Regions from separate parts of the Tabrizicola sp. T46 genome, predicted to be linked through region 4. Evidence: riboswitches for the same ligand, from Rfam matches in the RefSeq annotation. Region 4 holds a riboswitch; each other region holds the start of a gene.
The links. A riboswitch is a leader RNA that binds a small molecule or an ion and turns the genes downstream of it on or off. The one in region 4 is predicted to bind cobalamin.

Region 1 (5,285 bases), 160 kb from region 4:
GCAACGCCCGAGCGATGATTTCAGACATCCCCACCGCGCCGCAGAAGATAGATGTCCATGATCCAGCCATGTTCGGCCCGAAGGCGGGCCCGCGTGGCCAGGATTTCGTCCGAGACCAGCGCCAAGGGGCCTTGGATCAGCGCCTGTTGCGGCATGCCGACATAGGCGCCCCACCAGATGGTGGTGTCAGCCGGATCGATGGCGGTGAAGGCCCCGCCCCTGTCCAGCATCACCGCCACGGTGATTGCCCCATCCGGCCAGCCTTTCTCGCGCAGCTGGCGGCCGGTGGTGATCGTGATCGGGGCGGCCAGCGTGTTCAGCGCGATGCCGTGGGCTGCCGTCAGGACCTGCAGGCTGGTGATGCCAGGCACAACCCGCACCGTAACCCCGCCCAGCCGCGCGGCGATGCGCAGCGTGCTGTCGTAAAGCGAAGGGTCGCCCCAGACCATCAGCGCCACCTTGCCACCCTTTGGCAGGCGCTTGGCCAGCACGTCGCGCCAGACCCCGGCGATGGCATCATGCCAGTCATTGACGGCCCCCAGGTAGTCCGCCTGATCCGCACGCGTCGGCACGTCATATTCGGCGACCGGGACCGGGGCGGTCAGGACGCGCGACAGGATCAGGCGGCGGAGGTCGGCAAGGTCCGACTTGTCCTCGCCCTTGCGCGGCAGAAGGATCAGATCGGCCCCGTTCAGCGCAGCAGCGGCTTCGGCGGTCAGATGGTCCGGATTGCCGGTGCCGATACCGATGAGGGATAGCGTGAACATGGACATCGACCACAAGGACGGCGCGGCCCCTTGGCAAGGCCGCGCCTGATGGATCAGGCCGCGTAAAGGCGCGGCGCGACGAGAGGCGAGCCATGCGCCTTCAGCGCCTTGGCACCGGCCAGAACCGCAAGATCGGCAATCGGTTCGATCAGGACAACGGCCATGTAGGCCAGGCCGAAGGTGGCGATCGCTGCAAGGTTATCGGCGGCAAAGCCCTGCCCGTAGATCGCCCAGAACGCGACCCACGAGACGATGCCCCCCTGATAGACCAGCGACAGCGACAGCACCTGGCGGTATTGCAGGTCGACATAGGCCGTTCCCGGGGCGACGACGCGCTTGGCGACCTCCATCATCACGAAGAGAGGGACGAGAAGCGTGGTCACGTTCATCGCATATTGCGGCAGGTCGGCCGGCGCGAAGACAAGGCCCTGGATCAGAAGCCCCGCCGCCAGCCCGACCGCCGCGGGTCCCGCCCCGAGGATCAGGAACAAGGTGGAGCCAAGGATGAGGTGCACCTCGCTTACCCCAACGGCGAAATGCGGGAACACTTCGAAGAAGATGAACACGCCGACGGTGGCGATGACCGAGCGCAGGGCGACCGGGGCGATGCCGCTTTCGCGGGTTGCCTTGACGACATGGTAAAGCGCCACCCCGCCCGCCCCGGCGGCGGTCGCGTAGCTCAGTCCGATCTTGGCCCCGTCGACGAGGCCCGGTTCGATATGCATTGTCCCTCCTGTCCGTCACACCCGACGGCGGTTGTTTCGTTCCCGCAAGGCCGGTCTCCTGGCTGGCGGATCGCGGCGGGCCTTCGCCTTCCCATCCCTAAGGGACAGTGGCGGATGAAGACCCGCTCACCGCTGACAGTCGCGGGGGCGGCTGATGACACGGGCCCCGGCTTCGGTTGGCCCGCTCCTCATTCCCGTTTCAGTCCCGGCGCTTTGCACCTGGTGGGACACCTTGCCCCGCCTGTCTGCGCCTCGCACCCCGAATGGTCAAGATCGAAGGCGACGGGACGGGATCAGTCCCCGACGCCCCGGGCCAGGGGGCCGATCAGGATGAGCCCAGGAAGGGAGCTTCGGTCCTGTGCCAGCGATTCGGCCAGCTCCGAGATGGTGGACCGCAGGAGCCGCTGGTCGGGCGTGCTGACCGCCTCGGCCAGAAGGGCCGGGGTCCCGGGTGGCAGGCCATGCGCGATCAGCGCCGCCGCCAGCGCCGGAAAGGTCCGCTTGCCCATGAAGACCACGGTGGTGGCATGGGGGTCGGCCAGCGCGGGCAGGTTCAGCCCCGGCGGCAGGTTCCCCGACGTGTCGGCAGCGGTGATGAACTGCACCCGCTGCGCGTGGATGCGCCGGGTCAGCGGGATCCCGGCAGCGGCGGCGGCGGCCGAGGCGGAGGTCACACCCGGCACGATCTCGCAAGGGATCCCGGTGGCCCGCAGCGCCTCGAGCTCTTCCTCGAGCCGGCCGAAGATGCCGCTGTCGCCCGACTTCAGCCGAACCACGCGCGCGCCGGTCCGGGCATAGTCCACCAGAAGGCGGCTGACATGGTCCTGTTTCGGCGAGGCGCGCCCCGCCCTTTTGCCCACCCCCACAAGATCGGCCCCGGGCCTAGCCAGGGCCAGGATCGGCCCCGCGGAAAGGTCATCGTAAAGGACCGCATCCGCCGTCTGCAGGGCCTTGACCGCCTTGACGGTCAGAAGGTCGGGATCACCCGGTCCCGCCGAGACGAAGGTGACAAAGCCGGTCATTCAGGCACTCGCGATCAAGTGGAAATAGGTGCCGGTCGATAGCCCGCCCCCCGACTGGAGTCGATAGGACCCTGTCTCGGGAACGCTTGTACCGGTGGCATCGGTCACGGTCGCAAGGGCGGCATCGGGTTGGGCAACGATGGTCGAATAGTGAAACTCGTGGCCCGAAAGCGCGGCACCGGTTGGCTGTCCGGGAATGGTCTGTGCAAGAACGGCCCGCCGGTAGCCCAGATGCATCTGCCGTTTGGCGTAGCTCGTCACCAGTCCCAGAAGCCCGGCCATCCGGTGGCTCGTGCCGTCCTTGTCGATCAGCGCGGCGCCCATTGCCATGTAGCCCCCACATTCGCCATGCACGGGCCGCGCCACGGCAAAGGCCTGGAGCTTCGCGCGGAACCCCTCCGCCGCGGCAAGGGCGCCCGCGTGCAGTTCGGGATAGCCACCCGGCAGCCAGCAGACATCGGCCCCGGGGTCCGGTCCTTCATCGGCGAGGGGCGAGAAGGGCAGCACTTCCGCGCCCGCCGCGCGCCAGCCTTGCAGAAGGTGCGGATAGACAAAGCTGAACGCCACATCCCGCGCCAGGGCGATCCGCTGACCCGGGGGCGTGATCCGTGCCGCCGGAGCGGCCCGTGCCGTTGTCCCTGCCGCCGCGAGCATCGCGTCAAGGTCCACCCCCTCGCGCACCAGCCCGGCAGCCTCGGCGATCAGCGCCTGAAGGGCGGGCTGCTCCTCGGCCTGCACCAGCCCCAGATGCCGCTCGGGCATCGCGATCGCCGGGCGCTTCGGCAGCGCGCCCAAGACCGGCAACCCTGCTTCCTCCATTCCCTTCCTCACAAGCGCCTCGTGCCGCGGGCTCGCGATCCGGTTCAGGATCACGCCCGCCACCCGCACCCCCGGCCGGAAGCGCGCCAGCCCCAGCGCCACCGCCGCCGCCGTCTGCGCCTGGCCGGAAGCGTCGATCACCACCACCACCGGCCAGCCCATCCGTTCCGCCAGGTCCGCCGTCGCCCCGTTCCCCGCTGCCCCTGCTGCGGCCACGCCGTCGAAAAGGCCCATCGACCCTTCCGCAAGGATCAGGTCCGCTCCTTCCGCCGCCTTGAGCATCCCATCCAGCATCGCCCCCGGCATGGCCCAGCTGTCCAGGTTGAAACTCTCGCGCCCGCTGGCCGCCCGGTGAAAAGCCGGGTCGATGTAATCCGGCCCGTTCTTGAAGGGCTGCACCATCAGCCCCCGGTCGCGAAGCGCGGCCAGAAGCCCCAGCATCACCGTGGTCTTGCCCGTCCCAGAGGCCGGGGCCGAGATGATCAGGCCCGGAACCGTCGATTCCCGCATCATGACTCCGTCCCCGGAAAGCGCGGGTGGGTGCCGACGGGGCGATAGCGCCGGTCATAGTCCCCGGCGTAAAGTCGGCTTTCCTCGAACCCCTCCTGCGCCAGCGCGGGGCCGACAAGGATCAGCGCCGTCCGCTCCACCTCGGCGGGAACAGCGTCAGCAAGCGTGGCCAGCGTCGCCCGGATGATCCGCTGGTCGGGCCAGCTTGCCCGCCAGACCACGGCAACCGGGCAGTCCGGCCCGTAATGGGGGACAAGGTCGGCCACCAGCTTTTCGATAAGGTGGATCGAGAGGTGCAGCGCCAGCGTCGCCCCGGTCGCGCCAAAGGCCGACAGCGTCTCGCGTTCGGGCATCTGCGTCGCCCGCCCCTCGGTCCGGGTGAGGACGACCGACTGCGCGAGGCCCGGCAGTGTCAGTTCCACCCCCAGGGCCGCCGCCGCCGCGGCAAAGGAGGGCACCCCCGGTGTAACGTCATAGGGGATGCCGAGCTCGCGCAACCGCCGAAGTTGTTCCCCCATCGCCGACCAGACCGACAGGTCCCCGGAATGCAGCCGCGCCACGTCAAGCCCGTCCGCGTGCGCCGCCGCGATCTCGGCGATGATCTCGTCAAGGCTGAGGGGGGCGGTGTTCACGATCCGGCAGCCGGGCGGGCAATGCGACAGGACCCCTTCCGGCACCAGCGAGCCAGCATACAGACAGACGGGCGAGGCCGCGATCAGGTCCCGCCCCCGCAGGGTCAGAAGGTCCGCCGCCCCCGGCCCGGCCCCGATGAAATGCACCGTCATCCCCGATCCCCGCCATTCTTCGTCCGCAAATATCCCCGCCGGAGGCACTCCGAGCCGGTTGCGCGCCCTTCACGCGCAGAGGCGAGACAAGAGGCTTGCGCGTAGCGCTCAACTTGGCACCGGAGCGTCATGCCTGCCCCTCCGCGATGGCCGCCGTCGCGGTCCCGTCCGCCGACACCACCCGGGGCCCCCGCAGCCGCGCGCCCGGCCCCGCCGCCGCCAGCGCCGCCGCCTCGGCCATCGAGCCCACCCCCTTCAGCGCCTGCACCCGCCCTGATTGGGTCAGCGTGACCTGCGCGTGAAGGTCCGCCTCCGGAACCGCCACGACCGGCAGTCCCAACGCCTGCCCCATCGGCGCCAGGGACCCGGCCTTCGCGTCGAGCGTGGCAAGATGCGTCACCCCCTCAGCCCCGCCCGCCCGGTGCAGCGCGTCCTGCAAGGCAGCCAGCGTCACCCCATGCCGGAACCCGAAGCCAGCCACGATCATCTGACCACGCTCCACTGCAGGATCGGCAACGCCGCCCGCCAGCCGCGCTTGCGGCCGATGGGGGCGGGTTCGGACAGCTCGATCTTCAGAAGGTTGCCCCCCTGCCGCGCCGACCAGTCCAGCACCAGCGCCTCGGTCTCGATCGTCACCGCGTTCATCACCAACCGGCA
Region 2 (5,285 bases), on a different contig from region 4:
GTCACCGCTCTCGGGAAAGACACCACGGGCGCTGCGCGCGGTACTGACCGAATGGCCCCTCGTCTCGGCCCCCATGGCCGAGACCATGACCGGCGCCAGTCGAGCGGCCGTGCAGCGCAACCTTGCCTGGATGGAAACGCGGGGTCTGATCCGTGAGATGACAGGCCAGGGGCGATACCGGATGTGGCGCACGACGAACTAGGGTCGCCGTATCAGGTGTCAGCCATCGGGCAATATGATTGCATCGTCAACGAAGATGGCGCGCGATGAGCGAAGTCCTGTCCTTTCGAAACCGGGCGCCGTCCTATTGAGCTCAACAACGCTCAGCCCACGTCGATGAGCACTGGTCTTCCATCCTCACGCCATTCAGGCAAACCACCTTCCAGCCGCCGCGCGTTTAGACCGTGGCGGCGCAAAGTGGCGACGGCCTGATGGGCATAGACGCAGTATGGGCCGCGGCAATAGGCGACAATCTCAGCGTCATGCGCAAGTGTTGGGAGAATTTGCTCCAACTGCGCCAAGGTGGCGTTCCGTGCACCGGGGATGTGGCCCGCAGCATATTCGTCGGAGGGCCGGACATCGAGAACAGTGACAGAGCCTCCCGCGAGCCGTGCGGCGAGGACCGCGCGACTGACCGGTTCGGGCGCGTCATAGCCGCCCGAGAGGCCCCGTAGGATGCGCTCGACTTGTGCCAGGTTACGTTCGGCCACGATGCGCAAAAGGTCCATGAGTTCCAGAGTCTTTGCGTCGGTGAGTCGGTAGATCACCGCCTTGCCATCGCGGCGGCTGGTGACGAGCGCAGCCCGGCGCAACTGTTGCAGGTGCTGCGAGCAGTTGGCGATGGTCAGGCCCGTCTTTTCCGCCAGCGCCTCCACGCCACGCTCTCCTTGCGCCAGTTGTTCCAGCAGCATCAGACGCGCCGGTGCCGACAAGGCGCGCGCGACAAGGGCGTATTCCTCCAGCAGGGCCAGCTTCGGGCTGATTGACAAGGCCTGTCTCCTGACGCTAGATCATTCAAGCGTTGCCTTGAATAATAGCGATTCCATCGCGCCCCACAAGGCCAAAGGCGAGCGATCCATGTCCGAGACCATCCTTGCCACCGAGGCGACCATCCGTCTTGCCATCTTTCTGGGTGTTCTGACGGCAATGGCGCTTTGGGAAGTGGCAGCCCCCCGGCGCAGACGGCAGATCCCGCGGGTGATCCGCTGGACCAATAATCTTGCGCTCGTGGTGGTCGATACGGTCATCCTGCGGCTGTCGTTCCCGATCCTCGCTGTCGGGCTGGCCGTCATGGCCGAGGATCGCGGCTGGGGCCTGTTCCACAATCTCGATGTGCCAGTCTGGGTCGCGATCATCGTCTCGATGCTGCTGCTCGATCTGGCGATCTACCTTCAGCATGTGATGTTCCATGCGGTGCCGGGGCTCTGGCGGCTGCACCGGATGCACCACGCCGATCTTGATTTTGACGTCACAACCGGCCTGCGGTTCCATCCTGTCGAGATCCTGATCTCGATGGGCATCAAGCTGGCGGTGGTCGCGGCGCTCGGCCCGCCCGCCGTCGCGGTGCTGCTCTTCGAGGTGGTCCTGAACGCCACCGCGCTGTTCAACCACGCCAATATCGACCTGCCACGCCCGGTGGACCGCGTGCTGCGCCTGTTCGTCGTGACGCCGGACATGCACCGCGTCCACCATTCCACCGACCCGCGCGAGACCAACTCGAACTACGGCTTCAACCTGCCGTGGTGGGACCGGCTGCTCGGCACCTACATCGCTCAGCCCGCCAAGGGACACGAGGGGATGGAGATCGGGATCGAACAGTTTCGTACACACCGTGATTTGTGGCTCGACCAGATGCTGATTCAGCCCCTTCGTGGACCAGCGAGCGGCTACGCCCTCGATCCAAATTCCGAGCTGAAGGATCCCACAGAATGATTTTACGTCTGTCTTCGTCGGGAGTGCCGCGCTGATTGCGCCAGATCGAACTTACGCCTAGAGTGGCGGCGTTTGGTGCCCGCCGCTTTCCGTGGCGGGATAATCGGGAACGCAGTGAAATCCTGCGACGTGCCCAACGCTGTAAGGTGGATGGGGCTGCATTTGCCACGGGTCGAATGACCGGGAAGGCGCAGCACCCGCGCGAAGCCAAGTCAGAAGACCGGCCAGACGAAACAGGACGCGCCGAAGGCCGGCGGCGCGCCCGTTTCGACGAAGGGGGACCGTCATGTCCGTTTCTGCCTCTCCGGTCGCGGCCGGAGCCTTCAGCGAAGGCGAGCGCGCTGCCGTCTATCGCGCTATCTTCTCGCGCCGCGACGTGCGCTCGCAGTTTACGGACACTCCCGTGGACAAAGATGTTCTGATGCGCATTTTGACGGCTGCCCATCATGCGCCTTCGGTTGGGTTCATGCAGCCGTGGAACTTCATCATTGTCCGGGATTCCGGTGTGAAAGGTCGGGTTCAGGCCGCCTTTGCCGATGCAAACGCCGAAGCCGAAGCGATGTTCGGACCTGACCGCCGTCCGCTCTATTCCAGCCTGAAGCTTGAAGGCATCCTGCAAGCGCCGGTCAGCATCTGCGTCACTTGCGATCGCGCGCGTGGCGGCCCTGTTGTGCTTGGCCGCACCCACGCGCCCGAGATGGACCTTTATTCGACCGTCTGTGCTGTTCAGAACCTCTGGCTGGCGGCTCGGTCGGAAGGGATTGGTGTGGGTTGGGTCAGCATCTTTCGGTCGGGCGCGTTAAGCGAGATCCTTGGCCTGCCCGAAAGCGTTGTTCCGGTGGCCTGGCTTTGCCTCGGCCACGTCGAAGAGCTTTACGACCAGCCCGAATTGGCGGCTAAGGGTTGGGCAAGCCGCCTGCCGCTGGAGCAGTTGATCTATTGCGACGCTTGGGGTCAGTGCGAGGGGGCACGGGATCTCCCGTCAGACGTGACGCCGCCTGCTTGGTAGTATCGCGGCAGGCCGCATGGTGCCCTGTGAAAGGATTGCCTTCCGTCATGCGCGACTGGCCTTTTCCCTTGCCGCCACGACGCTGATCACCACCCAGATCGCAAGGCGCAGCGCCATCGCACCCATCGTCCGCGCCTCGTATGCAGTCCCGCGCCAGACCTCCAAGAGAAACATCGCAAAGATCGCTCCGGTCGCGAGGGTGATGGCGATGGCAAGGCCGGGTGCCCAGCCAGTCCTATACCAAAGCCCCAGACCCGCGATGATGTAGGCAAACCCTGCTAGGAAGTTGAACCACAGAACGAACGGGACGACGGCCCCCATGTCGGCGCCACCAAAAAGGGCGCGGCCTCCAGAAACGATAGTCAGGAGACCGAAGACGATTGCGACAAAGGCGACGGCCGTCAGGGGCTTTCTGCGGGCGGGCATGGCCTTCTCCTTGGTTCAGCTGTCCACGAGACGACCATCGCGCAGGTGGATCAGGCGGTCGAAACGGTCGAAGATCTTTTCATCATGCGTCACGGCGATGATGCAGGCCTTCTGGTCGCTGGCGAGCTTTCGCAGAAGGTCCACCACAAGCTGCGCCCGACCACTGTCCAACGCAGCCGTGGGTTCATCGGCCAGGATGATCCGGGGGCGGTTCGCCAGCGCGCGGGCAATGGCGACGCGTTGCGCTTCGCCCCCGGAAAGCAGGGCTGGCTTCACCTTGGCCCGATGCCCGACTTCAAGGTAATCAAGCAGTTCGCGTGCCCGTTCGCGGCCTCTTTCGGCAGGCCAGCCCGCAAGGTCCAGCACGACCGAGACGTTCTCTTCGGCGGTCAGGAAGGGCAACAGGTTGTGCGCCTGAAAGATAAAGCCGATCTTGTCCAGGCGCAGCTGTCGCAGATCGCTGCGGAGCCATTTGCCGTCGAACACCGCATCGCCATCCAGTTCGACCCGGCCCGCGGTCGGGGCAAGAATGCAGCCGATCACGTTCAGCAGCGTCGTCTTGCCCGAACCGGACGGGCCCAGCAGCGCGATGACTTCGCCGACATGTACCCGCAGATCCACGGACCGCAAGGCATCGACACGGGTTTCGCCTTCGCCATAATGCTTGGCGACGCCCCGCACATCGACCAGAATGTCGCCCGGCGGCATGGGTCAGCCCCCGAGCGCTGTGGCAGGGTCAACCTTCAGCGCCGCGCGGACGCCAAGACCCGAGGCAACAAGGCAGACCATCAGGATGATGCCGGTCAGCACCAGCGCGTTGAACGGCTCAAGCACTACGCGTCGGGGAAAGCTGTCCTTGACCAGAAGGATCAGGGCCAGCCCGATCGCAAGGCCAGAGATGCCAAGGATCAGCGCCTGTTGCACGATCAGGCCCACAATGGTTCGATCCGGGGCGCCGATCAGCTTCAGGGTAGCGATCTGCTTCAGCTTCTCCATGGTCATGGTGTAGATGATGAGTGCGATCACCACGGCGCTGACAGACAGCAGGATCCCCAGGAACAGACCGATCTGGCGCCGCGCCCGGTCCACCACCGAGGCAAGCAGAAGCTGCTCCTGTTCACTTTGGCTGAGGGCGGAGAGGTGTTTCCATTGCCGAACCGTCGCGGTCAAAAGCTCCACATCGGCACCGGGCTGCAGCCGGGCAACAACGGCGGCCACCGTCGGTGGGCGCAGGCCGCCATCGCCCCGAGCCGCCTGCACCCGGGCAGCGGCCGGGTCCATCGCCGTCTGCAACGTCAATGCATCAGCCAAAGTCACATAGACTGCCGGATCGCCGCCTGAGTTCATCGCATCCTCGACCAATCCCACGACGGTAAAGCGGTCGCGTCCCAGCCGGATGGTCTCTCCGGGCACCAGACCGGTCTTGCGGTCTGCCAGCAGTTCAAAGTGGCTTCTGCCCAGCCCCCGCCCTTCGGTAATGCGCTGCGGTCCGCCGGGACGACCGGGTTCAAAGCCGATGACATAGAGCCGCAAGGTCCTGCCGGCATGGCTGGCCTCGATCGCTTGGTAAGCGATGGCCCCGGCCTCGGCCACTCCGGGCATGCGGGCCACGGCGTCCCGGGTCGTGGCCGGGATGCTTGACGCTTCGGCAAAGGGGCCTTGTGTGCCAGCCTCGACCACCCAGACATCAGCGGCAGGGGCCTTCACGACGGCCAGGGCATCTGCGACAAGGCCGTTGTAGATGCCGATCATCGCCAGCACGACCGTCATCAGAAGCCCAAGTCCCAAACAGGTCAGGACAAAGCGGAAGAGGCCGTGGCGGATATCCTTGATGGCAAGGTTCATGGCGCAGCTCCGATGTGAGCAAGCCGGCCTTCATCCACACCTTGCAACGGGACGGCCACGACCTGCGCAGCAT
Region 3 (5,285 bases), 170 kb from region 4:
GAACTGGCTTTCCTTCAGGTCGCAGACAAAACGGTCGATCCGGGTGATCGCCTCGGCCGGGGTCGCGCTGGCGGGAAGGCCAAGATCGGCGGCGACACCCGACGCGGCCGCCTCGTCCCGGATCGCGGCGATCAGGCGGGTGCGGCGGGCCGGGTCCAGCCCTTCGGCGGTGGAGTATTCGTCCAAGAGCCGTTCCAGCCGCAGAAGCTCGGCCGGAACGGCACTCGCCACCATCGGCGGCGGCAGATGGCCCAGCGTCACCGCCCCGATCCGGCGCTTCGCTTGCGCAGCCTCGCCCGGGTCATTGACGATGAAGGGATAGATGACCGGCGTGGGTCCGATCAGCACCTCGGGCCAGCAGGTGTCGGAAAGGGCGACCGATTTCCCCGGCAGCCACTCCAGCGTGCCATGCGCGCCCATATGGATCAGGGCGTGCAGCCCCTGCGCGCGAAGCCAGAGGTAGAAGGCGACATAGCCGTGCCGCGGGGTGCGCGAGAGGTCGTGGTAATCGCCGTCCCGCGTTACGACCTCGCCGCGTTCGGGCTGCAACGCGACAATCGCATTTCCCCTCTGGATGGCGGGGAAGCAGAAAGCACCGTTCCTGACCAGGGGATCGCCGGCCGGATCGCCCCAGGCCTCCTGCAGGTCCTGCAGCAGCGCTTCGGGCAGCGTTTCCAGCGCCGCCAGATACTCCGCCATCGGCCAACTCAGCGTCTCTCCCAACGCCCTGGCCACCGGCCCGCCTGCGCCGATGGCGTAACCTTCGGCGGCAAGGGTCTGCAACAGGCCCTCGGTCGAGGCCAGCGCGTCAAGGCCGACGGCATGCGCCATCTGATGCGCCCGGCCGGGGTAGGTGGACAGGATAACCGCCAGCTTTCGGTCTGCGGCGGGGGTGACCGCAAGCCTGTGCCAGCGCCTGACACGCTCCACCACCGCGGCAACGCGGCCCGCATCCGCCCGGTGCGCAAAGCGCGAGAACTGCAATTCGGGGTGGCGCTTGCCAGGGCTCTTGTGGCTGACAAGCCCGGCGAAAAGGCGGCCGTCGACCTCGGGCAGCACGACATGCATGGCAAGATCGGCAGGCGACAGGCCCCGTTCCGATGCTGCCCAGTCGCGGCGGCGGTTGGTCGACAGCGCCACCTGGAAGACAGGGCAGTCCGCCGCGTCGAAGGGCGTCCGCCCGTCGTCTCCCCGCGCCGAGAAGGCGGTGGCATTGATGATCGCGACCGGCGGGCAGGCGGTCAGATGCGAGGACAGCCAGTCCGCAGCGCCCTGGGCCTTCAGGCTGGCCGCAAAGGCGCCATAGGCCGCAAAGCCCTCGGCCCGCAGCGCATTGATCAGCGCATCCACCGGCGCAGTATCGCCCGAGGTCAGGTAGCTGCGGTAGAAGGTGACAAGGACACCGCCTGCGGCAGCCGGTGCCGGAACCACTCCCCGCTCGGGGTCATAGAACCCCATCGGCGGCACGGTCTTGTCGCCCATCACAGGCGCGGCATAGATGCCCGCGGCCAGGGCCAGTTGAGCCAGGGCGGCATGGGCCGCAACTGCTCCGCCCTCGTCACACAACGCCTGCAACCGTCGCAGCGTCGAGACGGGAAGCGTCGACAGCGCATCAAGCCGCGGGTCGGGCCGGCCATCGGCCGGCAGGATCGCCAGCGCCGTGCCTTTCCGACGGCCAAGGTCCTGCAGCGTGGCAAGGCCGTAGGGCCAGTAGGCCTCACCCCCGATCAGGCGGACGAGGATCGCCTTCGCGCCGGAGAGCGTGCGTTCGGCATAGGTGTCGACGGAGATCGGGTGTTTGAGCGCGATGATATTGGCGAGACGCACGGTAGGGTGGGCAGTATTGCCCACCCTACGCATGCGCTCATAGCCCGCCGTGAACGCCCCAAGGTCGCTGTCGGAAAAGCTGAGGACCACAAGGTCGGCCGGATCCTGCCCCAGGTCGAACGGGGTTTCCGTTTCCTCCAGCCCATGGCTTTCGCGGAAGACGACGTGCATCAGACTCTCCGCAGGGCGGTTGCCCCCGCACCCCGTCCCTCTCCCCCGAGGAAGTAGGGGGGCGCTTCCCGCCCAAAGGTGAGGAGAGGGTAAGTCACGGCTGTCAGGCCCCCACTACCCTGCGGATCGCGGCTTCGTCGATGTCGTCATGCTCGGCGATGACGACAAGCTGCGAAAGGCGCGGCGCGGCACCCCAGGGGCGGTCGTACTGCATCCGCACGCGGGCGCCGACGGCCTGCACCAGCAGCCGCATCGGCTTGCCGGCAACGGCGACATGGCCCTTGACCCGCAGGATGTTCAGCTCATGCGCCAGGCGCTGAATCGCCGCGGCCAGGGCCTCGGGGTCAGTCACCTCCGGCAGGTCGATCACGACCGAATCGAAATCGTCATGCTCGTGGTCATCCGCCCCGTCGTGGTGCGAGGGGCGCGCGGCCAGGTCATCCTCCGCCGCCGCGGCAAGGCCCAGGACGACACGCGGGTCGATGACACCTTCGGTCATCGGCAGCATCGGCACCGGGCGGTTCAGCTCGGCCGCGATTACCTCGCGCGCTGTCGCAAGGCCCGCATCCCCGGCGAGGTCGGCCTTCGAAAGCAGGATCAGGTCGGCGCAGAGGATCTGGTCCTCGAAGACCTCCGAAAGTGGCGTTTCGTGGTCCAGGCTGGGGTCGGCAGCGCGCTGCGCCTCGACCGCGTCCACGTCGGGGGCAAACCGGCCCGCCGCCACCGCCTCGGCATCGGCAAGCGCGATCACGCCATCCACCGTGATCCGGCTGCGGATCGCGGGCCAGTCGAAGGCCTTGAGAAGGGGCTTCGGCAGCGCAAGGCCCGAGGTCTCGATCAGGATGTGATCGGGGCGCTGCGGCATGGCCATCAGCTGCTCGATCGTCGGGATGAAATCATCGGCGACGGTGCAGCAGATGCAGCCGTTGGCCAGCTCCACGATGTTTTCCGCCGGGCAGTTCTCATCCGCGCAGGATTTCAGGATGTCGCCGTCGACGCCCACGGTGCCGAACTCGTTGACGAGGATCGCCAGGCGCTTGCCCTGCGGGTTCTGCATCAGGTGGCGGATGAGCGTGGTCTTCCCCGCGCCGAGGAAGCCGGTGATCACGGTGACGGGGATTTTCCCCAGGTCGTTCATCTGTTCGGTCATTCGGCGGCCTCTGGCAGGGGATGTGGGGGAACGCGGGCAATGGATTGCTTGCGGAAGACGGTCGGGCGGTCGCGCCAGGGGACGATACCATCCCCGGTCGCGGCGTATTTCGCCGCACCTTCGAGAATCGCTGGAACGTCGTCCAGCGTCAGGCGGCCATAGACATAGGACCAGGCCCCCGGCTTTGTCAGCGACACCGCGCAGCCAGTGTTGCAGGCAGAAAGGCACTCGACCCCGATGATGCGAACGCCTTCGGGCGGCGCGTCCGCCGTCAGCGCGGCATGCAGCCGGGCCCCGCAGGGCGGTGCGCCCTCGGCCGGGGCCTCGCCGGCCTTGCAGGTGGTGCAGACGTAAAGGGTCGCGCCCATGGTTGCCTATCCGAAGGCGGAAAGGGTGGGCCAGCGAGGGGCCGCCCGACGTGTGGGGCCGCCGATCACCGGTCGCGGAACACCCCGTCCGCCGGTTACCGTTCTGCGCTGGCAGGTCTCCCGGCTTGCGGATACGGGGAGAGGATCTCCCCACGGCCCCCGCCTTCCCGGCATGACGCCAGTGGCCTTGGGACCTCTCCGGTCACGGTCGCGGGGGCGGCTGCTTCGGGTCGCCCATTTCGTCGGGCGGGCCTGTCGCATTCCCTCTTCGCCTGTCATAAACAGGAACCAGCACCCGTCCACCTGAGGCAGATGGGGGGGCCTTGTCAAGGACACGACCGACCATGACCGACGCCGATACGACACCCGCAACGGATGACCTCGCCCGCCACGCCGCGAAGATGGCCAAGAAGAAGGCAGCGCGCGACCGGATCATGGCCGGAAAGTCGGGCGAGAAGGGGCTGATCATCGTCCATACCGGCGCGGGCAAGGGCAAGTCCTCCTCCGGCTTCGGCATGATCCTGCGCTGCATCGCGCACGGGATGCCCTCTGCGGTCGTGCAGTTCATCAAGGGCGCCTGGGACACGGGCGAGCGGCGGCTTCTGACCACCCATTTTCCCGATCTCTGCCAGTTCCACGCAATGGGCGAAGGTTTCACCTGGGAAACCCAGGACAAGGCCCGCGACATCGCCGCCGCCCGGGCGGGCTGGGAAAAGGCGAAGGAACTCATCCGCGACCCTTCCATCCGCCTGGTGCTTCTGGACGAGATCAACATCGCGCTCCGCTACGATTACCTCGACCTCGCCGAAGTGCTGGCGTTTCTCCGCGCCGAAAAGCCTCCCCTGACCCATGTGGTCTTGACGGGACGGAACGCGAAGGACGAACTGATCGAGGCGGCGGATCTCGTGACCGAGATGACGCTGGTCAAGCACCCGTTCCGGTCGGGCATCAAGGCCCAGGCAGGGGTGGAGTTCTAAGGGCGCGAAGGGGGGCTCAACGATGCAACGCGTGGTGATCAAGGCTGCCCTTGGCGTCGCGTTGGCCGTTCTCTCCGCCTGCACACCCTTCTTCTATGGCGGCGTGGTGGTCTTCGGTCCTGCCGAGGACGCAGCGCCGGTAGAAGCCAGCGCAGGTCAGTCGTCCCCGTAAGGTATCGCCCCGAGAATAAACACCCGTCGCACGTCCTGCGCGGCACCCGGAAAAGGATCTGACCATGATGAAGTCATCGCTTCGCCTCACCCTCCTTGCCGCCGCGCTTGTGCTGTCGGCCTGCGCGCCGGTTCTGGTCGGCGGGGCGGTCGCTGTCGTGGCCGACGAGGCAATCGAGCAGGAACAGGGCGGCGACGGGCTCTTCTAGGGCCTTCCCGAAAAGGGGGGCCGCCCTCGGGGGCATCGAGCCCCGCTCGGCCGGCGCTGCCGCTGCACCACTGGCCAGCGGGGGGCGCCACGGACCAAGCGCGATCGGGGGTTTTCCACCCCCGGACCCCCGGAGGATATTTGTGCAGAAAGGAAAACGGCTTGCGGGTCAAGGGAACCCTGCCGCCGGGAATCCCGACGACAGGGCGTCTTCCCATCTGGCGGTCATCGGCGTCCCCGCATGTACCGCCTCAGCAGGTTCGATGATTCGTCTGAATAAGCCGTTAAGGTTTATGGCTTCCTTTCTGCTCAAGTATCCTCGGGGGTTAGGCGCTTCAGCGCCGAGGGGGCTGAAGGCCCCCTGCGAGGTCGGTCAAAGGCCGAGCGGTCCCGCGCCTAGCCCTTCGCCAGCG
Region 4 (5,285 bases):
TTGATGTTGCGGGGTCCGGGCGTCGCCTCGACATATTCCAGCACGACAAAGCGGTCGTTCTTCACGGCATCGACCCCTGCGAAAGCGGGATTTTCCTTCATGAAGGCAATCTTCTGTTCTGCCGTCACGTCGCCATAGTTGACGATCACCACGACCTCGGGGTTGCGTTCGACCACCGGCTCCCAGCTGGTCTCGGCCCAGCTTTTTTCCAGGTCCGCCAGGATGTTGACGCCACCCGCCGCCTCGATCAGGGCTGTAGGCATGGCATAGGCACCGGCGGTGAAGGGGGCCTCTTCACCGCTGTCATAGACAAAGACGCGCAGGGGGTTCGAGCGGTCCACGCCGGCCGTGACCTCCGCAAGACGCTCTCTCCAGCCTGCCACCAGATCCTCTGCCTTCGCCTCGACGCCGAAGATACGGCCAAGGTTCAGAATGTCATTGTACATGTCGTCCATGCTCGACCGGGCCTTGGGGCCGATGTGGACGCAGCTTTCGGTCAGCTCGTAGGTCTTGATCCCCAAGGGTTCCAGCGTCTCGGGCGTGACTTCGCCGCCGACCTTCATGCCGTAGTTCCAGCCGGTGAAGAAAAAGTCGGGCTCGGCCGCGGCCAGCACCTCTTTCGTAGGATACTTGGCCGACAGTTCTGGCAGCTCGGCCACACCTGCCCGCATCTCCTCGTCCAGCGTCTTCCAGCCGGAGATGCCGGTATAGCCGACCATCCGGTCGCGCAGGCCGAGGACCAGCATCATCTCGGTCAGGTTGACGTCATGCGAGATCGCGCGAGTGGGGGCAGCGTCGAAGGTCACCTCCCGGTCGCAGCTTTTCACAGTGACAGGATAGGCCAGGGCGGCGGAGGCGGACAGGAACAGGACGGCAAGCGACAGTCGGATCATGTGAAGAGTCTCAGGCGTTGTCAGAGGTGGAAGGAAAAGCGCGGTGCATCGCCGGACCGGTCGATGCGGGCCTGCACGTTGAATGCCCGGGCGAGGGTCACCTCGGTCAGGACGTCCTCGGGCGGGCCGTCGGCTAGGATGCGTCCCTCCCGCAGGATCAGGACACGGTCCGCGAATTCGGCGGCCAGGGTCAGGTCATGCAGCGTGGCGATCACCGTCAGGCCAAGGCCCTTCAGAAGTGACAGGAGCTCCAGCTGGTGGCGGATGTCGAGGTGGTTGGTCGGTTCGTCCAGCACGATGATCCGTGGCTCTTGCGCAAGGGCGCGGGCGACCATCACACGCTGGCGTTCACCCCCCGAAAGGGTGGCGAAGGGGCGGTCGGCCATACCGTCCAGGTCCATCCGCCGGATCGCAGACTGGATGATCGCCGCATCCGCGCTGCCGGGGGCGGCATGGCCGGGGCCCCAGGTCTTCCGGTGCGGCAGGCGGCCCAGCGCCACGATCTGGCGGGCGGTCAGGGCAAAGTCGGCGGGCTGTTCCTGCAGGACGGCGGCAAGATGGCGCGCGGCCTCGGACGCGCCCATGTCCCAGATGTCCCGGCCCATCAGCCGCACCGAACCGCTGCGCGGTGCCTGATGACGGTAGAGCAGCCTGAGAAGCGAGGACTTCCCCGCCCCGTTCGCACCGCAGATCGCCATGACCTGGCCCTGCGGCACGGCAAAGCTGATATCCGACAGGATATCCGGGCGGCCCTTCGGCCCCCAGCATACGCCGGAAACCTCGACAGCGGTCGGGCCCGCAAGCGGCGCAGACCGCGCCACGGGATCAGTTGTTGCAGCCGCGGGTGGCTGCCATGGCATATCCATCGCATGCTCCTTCCGGGACACCCCGCCCGGGTCGGTCTGTTGCTGCGATGGCAGGTCTCCTGACTCGCGGGTCTCTGCTCTCCCCACCTTCCCGGCCGGTTCCGGCCAGTGGCATCGGGGGTCGCTCGCCGCCTACAGTTGCGGGGGCAGTCACGGAATGGGCGGCTGATGCCTACACCCGACCCGTGTTCCCTTTTCACCCGGCCGCGCTTGGTTTGGCCGGGAACCATCGCGTCGGGTATGGCCGAGGTGCCGCGTCAGGTCAAGTCCGACCGCGATGCGCCCTGGTCTCAGGCCGAGGGTGCCACGCCGCAGTCCCGGAAGGCTTCGACCGCAGGCCGCGCTCCGGAAAGGTCAAGGGGGACCCTGGTCTCCCCGGCAAGCGCCGTGGCGGTGCTGTTCAGCGCCAGGCCGTCAAGCACGTTGCCAAAGCCCGTATCGCTAACTGTCAGCGTCCGCCCGTCCGGTGAAAGGCGGTGGCGGGCGGTGCCGATGGTCATTGCGGCGGGGCCGTTGAAGCTGAGACCGAAAGTGTCTGTCACCGGCCAGGGATCGGGGCGGGTGAGGGTGATGGCGTAAGGCTCTGGCAGGGACGGATCGTAGGTCACGCGGACCTGCAGGGTCGGCGTGTCGTTCAGGATGGTGCAGACCGGCGTGTCGGTGAACTCCCAGGCTTGGGCGGGCGAGGCGAGCAGGAGGGCAAAGAGGACGCGCATGGAGGGGAGATGGACCGGCAGCCGGGATCGTCAAGCAAGCCCCCGGATCAGCGCCCGCGCCGCCGCCAGGTCGTCGGCCTCTCGGCCCGAGATGACGAAGGCGAAGACCTGACGGTCTCTGGCGGTCCGGCACATCCGGCGGGCGGGGGACGTGTTCGGGTCCGCGTTAACCTTGCTGCAACCAAGCTGGCCGAGACTGCGGGAAGCAGGAGGAGGTGCTGATGGACCCAGTGGACGAATTCGCGCGGCTGAAGGCCGAGATCAAGCGCTTGCAGGACCGGGCCGAGGTGCTGCGCGAAGGTTTCCTGCGCCCTGGTGCGCGGCTGCGGTCGAACCGTTTCGAGGTGACGGTGAAGCGGCAAAAGCGGCGGATCTTCCAGAAGGACCGCTTGCCCGAGGCGGTGCTGGCAGACCCGCGCTATTGGGAAGAGCGGGAAAGCGAGGTTGTCACCTGCCACGAGATCACGACCTTCCGCGCAGGCGATCCGGACATCGTCTTGGTGGAGTGACGCAAGGTAGGGTGGGCGCTTCGCCCACCTTTCGAAAGGGAAACCCTTGGAAGGCCTGCCACATGCCGAACTACCGCCGGATGCGCGTCCCGGGTGCCACCTATTTCTTTACGGTCAATCTTGCCGTGAAGGGGGCGACTGCCCTGACCGACCACATCCAACACTTGCGCGAAGCCTATCGGATGACAGCTGCCGAACACCCGATCGACTGCAAGGCCATGGTGATCCTGCCTGACCATATCCATGCCGTCTGGACCCTGCCACCGGGGGATGCCAACTTTTCCCTACGCTGGCAGAAGATCAAGGCGCGGTTCACCTTTGCGACCGGATTGCGGGGCCCGCAATCGCGCAGCATGTCTGCCAAGCGCGAGGCGGGTCTGTGGCGGCGCCGGTTCTGGGAGCACATGATCCGCGACCCTGATGAGGAGGCGCGCGCCATCGCCCATTGCCTCAGCGATCCGGTCCGGCATGGCTATGTGAAAAAGGCGGTGGACTGGCCGTTTTCGACGATCCACCGTGATCTGCGGACGAAGGTGGGCGCTTCGCCCACCCTACGGGCCGTCGCGTAGGGTGGGCGGCGCGCCCACCGCCTCTACCTACCCCGCCGCGACCGCTTGCCGCCCCGCTGACCGGCCCGCCCTGCCGTCGACCGTCCGGCCATCTTGGTGGCCTCTGTCACCGCTTCCTCGATCACCTCCTGCCGCGCAAACGGGTCATCGGCCACGGCAAGCTCCACCGCCTCCAGCCGCTTGACCTCATCCCGCAGGCGGGCGGCTTCCTCGAACTCCAGGTTCTCGGCGGCCTTGCGCATCTGGGCGCGGAGAGCATCCAGATGGGCGGCGAGGTTCGACCCGACCATTGGCTTGTCGACCTTGGTCGTCACGCGGGACATGTCGGTGTCGCCCTGCCAGAGGCCGGCCAGCACATCCTCGACGTTCTTCTTGACCGTCTCGGGCGTGATCCCGTGCGCGGCGTTGTAGGCCATCTGCTTTTCGCGCCGTCGGTTGGTCTCGGCGAGCGCCCGTTCCATCGACCCGGTGATCCGGTCGGCATACATGATGACCCGGCCTTCCGCGTTCCGCGCGGCGCGGCCGATGGTCTGGATGAGGCTGGTCTCCGACCGCAGAAAACCTTCCTTGTCCGCGTCGAGGATCGCGACCAGCCCGCATTCCGGGATGTCGAGGCCTTCGCGCAAGAGGTTGATCCCGACCAGAGCGTCAAAGGCCCCCAGCCGCAAATCGCGCAGAATTTCAATGCGTTCGATGGTGTCGATGTCGGAGTGCATGTAGCGCACCCGGATGCCCTGTTCGTGGAGGTAATCGGTCAGGTCCTCGGCCATACGCTTGGTCAGCACGGTGACCAGCGTCCGCAGGCCCTTGGCCGAGACCTTGCGGATTTCGTCCAAGAGGTCGTCGACCTGCATCTCGACCGGGCGGATTTCCACGACAGGGTCCAGAAGGCCGGTCGGGCGGATGACCTGTTCGGTGAAGATGCCGCCGGTCTGTTCCAGTTCCCACGCCGCGGGGGTGGCGCTGACGAAGACGGACTGGGGCCGCATTGCATCCCATTCCTCGAACTTCAGGGGGCGGTTGTCCATGCAGGAGGGCAGGCGGAACCCGTGTTCGGCCAGCGTGAACTTGCGGCGGAAGTCGCCCTTGTACATGCCGCCAATCTGGGGGACCGAGACGTGGCTTTCGTCGGCGAAGACGATGGCGTGGTCGGGGATGAATTCGAAGAGCGTCGGCGGCGGTTCGCCCGGGGCGCGGCCGGTGAGGTAGCGCGAGTAGTTCTCGATCCCGGCGCAAGAGCCGGTCGCCTCCAGCATCTCGAGGTCGAAGTTGGTGCGCTGCTCCAGCCGCTGTGCCTCGAGGAGTTTCCCCTCGGACTGTAGCTGCTTCAGCCGGTGGAAAAGCTCGTCCTTGATGCCCTTGATCGCCTGGGCCAGTGTCGGGCGCGGGGTGACGTAATGAGAGTTCGCATAGATGCGGATCTGCTTGAACGTGTCTGTCTTTGCACCGGTCAGGGGGTCGAATTCGACGATCGACTCCAGTTCCTCGCCGAAGAAGGAAAACCGCCAGGCGCGATCCTCAAGGTGGGCGGGCCAGACCTCCAGACTGTCGCCGCGCACCCGGAACGCCCCGCGCTGGAAGCTGCCTTCCAGCCGCCGGTATTGCTGGGCCACGAGTTCCGCCATGACCTTGCGCTGGTCATACATCTGGCCGACCACAAGGTCCTGCGTCATGGCCGAGTAGGTTTCGACCGACCCGATGCCGTAGATGCAGGAAACCGAGGCAACGATGA

Region 1: another riboswitch for cobalamin. It lies ahead of AC2D9V_RS08365 (energy-coupling factor ABC transporter permease); the one in region 4 lies ahead of AC2D9V_RS09220 (ABC transporter ATP-binding protein).
Region 2: another riboswitch for cobalamin. It lies ahead of bluB (5,6-dimethylbenzimidazole synthase); the one in region 4 lies ahead of AC2D9V_RS09220 (ABC transporter ATP-binding protein).
Region 3: another riboswitch for cobalamin. It lies ahead of AC2D9V_RS08300 (DUF1636 family protein); the one in region 4 lies ahead of AC2D9V_RS09220 (ABC transporter ATP-binding protein).

What each region holds. Positions count from the first base shown of each region.
Region 1 covers NZ_JBXVVV010000002.1:176,393-181,677, reverse strand. Annotated here, with positions in the region: gene AC2D9V_RS08375 (phosphotransferase enzyme family protein) at 1-28, opposite strand, end outside; gene cobF (precorrin-6A synthase (deacetylating)) at 21-767, opposite strand; gene AC2D9V_RS08365 (energy-coupling factor ABC transporter permease) at 821-1,492, opposite strand; cobalamin riboswitch at 1,524-1,742, opposite strand; gene cobA (uroporphyrinogen-III C-methyltransferase) at 1,786-2,514, opposite strand; gene AC2D9V_RS08355 (cobyrinic acid a,c-diamide synthase CobB) at 2,515-3,843, opposite strand; gene cobM (precorrin-4 C(11)-methyltransferase) at 3,843-4,628, opposite strand; gene AC2D9V_RS08345 (cobalamin biosynthesis protein) at 4,756-5,115, opposite strand; gene cbiE (precorrin-6y C5,15-methyltransferase (decarboxylating) subunit CbiE) at 5,112-5,285, opposite strand, start outside.
Region 2 covers NZ_JBXVVV010000005.1:108,550-113,834, forward strand. Annotated here, with positions in the region: gene AC2D9V_RS16880 (hypothetical protein) at 1-202, shown strand, start outside; gene AC2D9V_RS16885 (rhodanese-like domain-containing protein) at 324-767, opposite strand; tRNA gene AC2D9V_RS16890 (tRNA-OTHER) at 745-811, shown strand; partial or broken gene AC2D9V_RS16895 (ArsR/SmtB family transcription factor) at 789-989, opposite strand; gene AC2D9V_RS16900 (sterol desaturase family protein) at 1,078-1,932, shown strand; cobalamin riboswitch at 1,989-2,175, shown strand; gene bluB (5,6-dimethylbenzimidazole synthase) at 2,219-2,941, shown strand; gene AC2D9V_RS16910 (hypothetical protein) at 2,987-3,367, opposite strand; gene AC2D9V_RS16915 (ABC transporter ATP-binding protein) at 3,383-4,075, opposite strand; gene AC2D9V_RS16920 (ABC transporter permease) at 4,079-5,212, opposite strand; gene AC2D9V_RS16925 (efflux RND transporter periplasmic adaptor subunit) at 5,209-5,285, opposite strand, start outside.
Region 3 covers NZ_JBXVVV010000002.1:164,813-170,097, reverse strand. Annotated here, with positions in the region: gene cobN (cobaltochelatase subunit CobN) at 1-1,998, opposite strand, end outside; gene cobW (cobalamin biosynthesis protein CobW) at 2,102-3,136, opposite strand; gene AC2D9V_RS08300 (DUF1636 family protein) at 3,145-3,516, opposite strand; cobalamin riboswitch at 3,610-3,824, opposite strand; gene cobO (cob(I)yrinic acid a,c-diamide adenosyltransferase) at 3,861-4,493, shown strand; gene AC2D9V_RS08290 (hypothetical protein) at 4,516-4,665, shown strand; gene AC2D9V_RS08285 (hypothetical protein) at 4,730-4,873, shown strand; gene AC2D9V_RS08280 (cobyric acid synthase) at 5,269-5,285, opposite strand, start outside.
Region 4 covers NZ_JBXVVV010000002.1:338,195-343,479, reverse strand. Annotated here, with positions in the region: gene AC2D9V_RS09225 (ABC transporter substrate-binding protein) at 1-893, opposite strand, end outside; gene AC2D9V_RS09220 (ABC transporter ATP-binding protein) at 914-1,759, opposite strand; cobalamin riboswitch at 1,792-2,005, opposite strand; gene AC2D9V_RS09215 (excinuclease ABC subunit B) at 2,050-2,475, opposite strand; gene AC2D9V_RS09210 (hypothetical protein) at 2,697-2,984, shown strand; gene AC2D9V_RS09205 (REP-associated tyrosine transposase) at 3,047-3,553, shown strand; gene uvrB (excinuclease ABC subunit UvrB) at 3,577-5,285, opposite strand, start outside.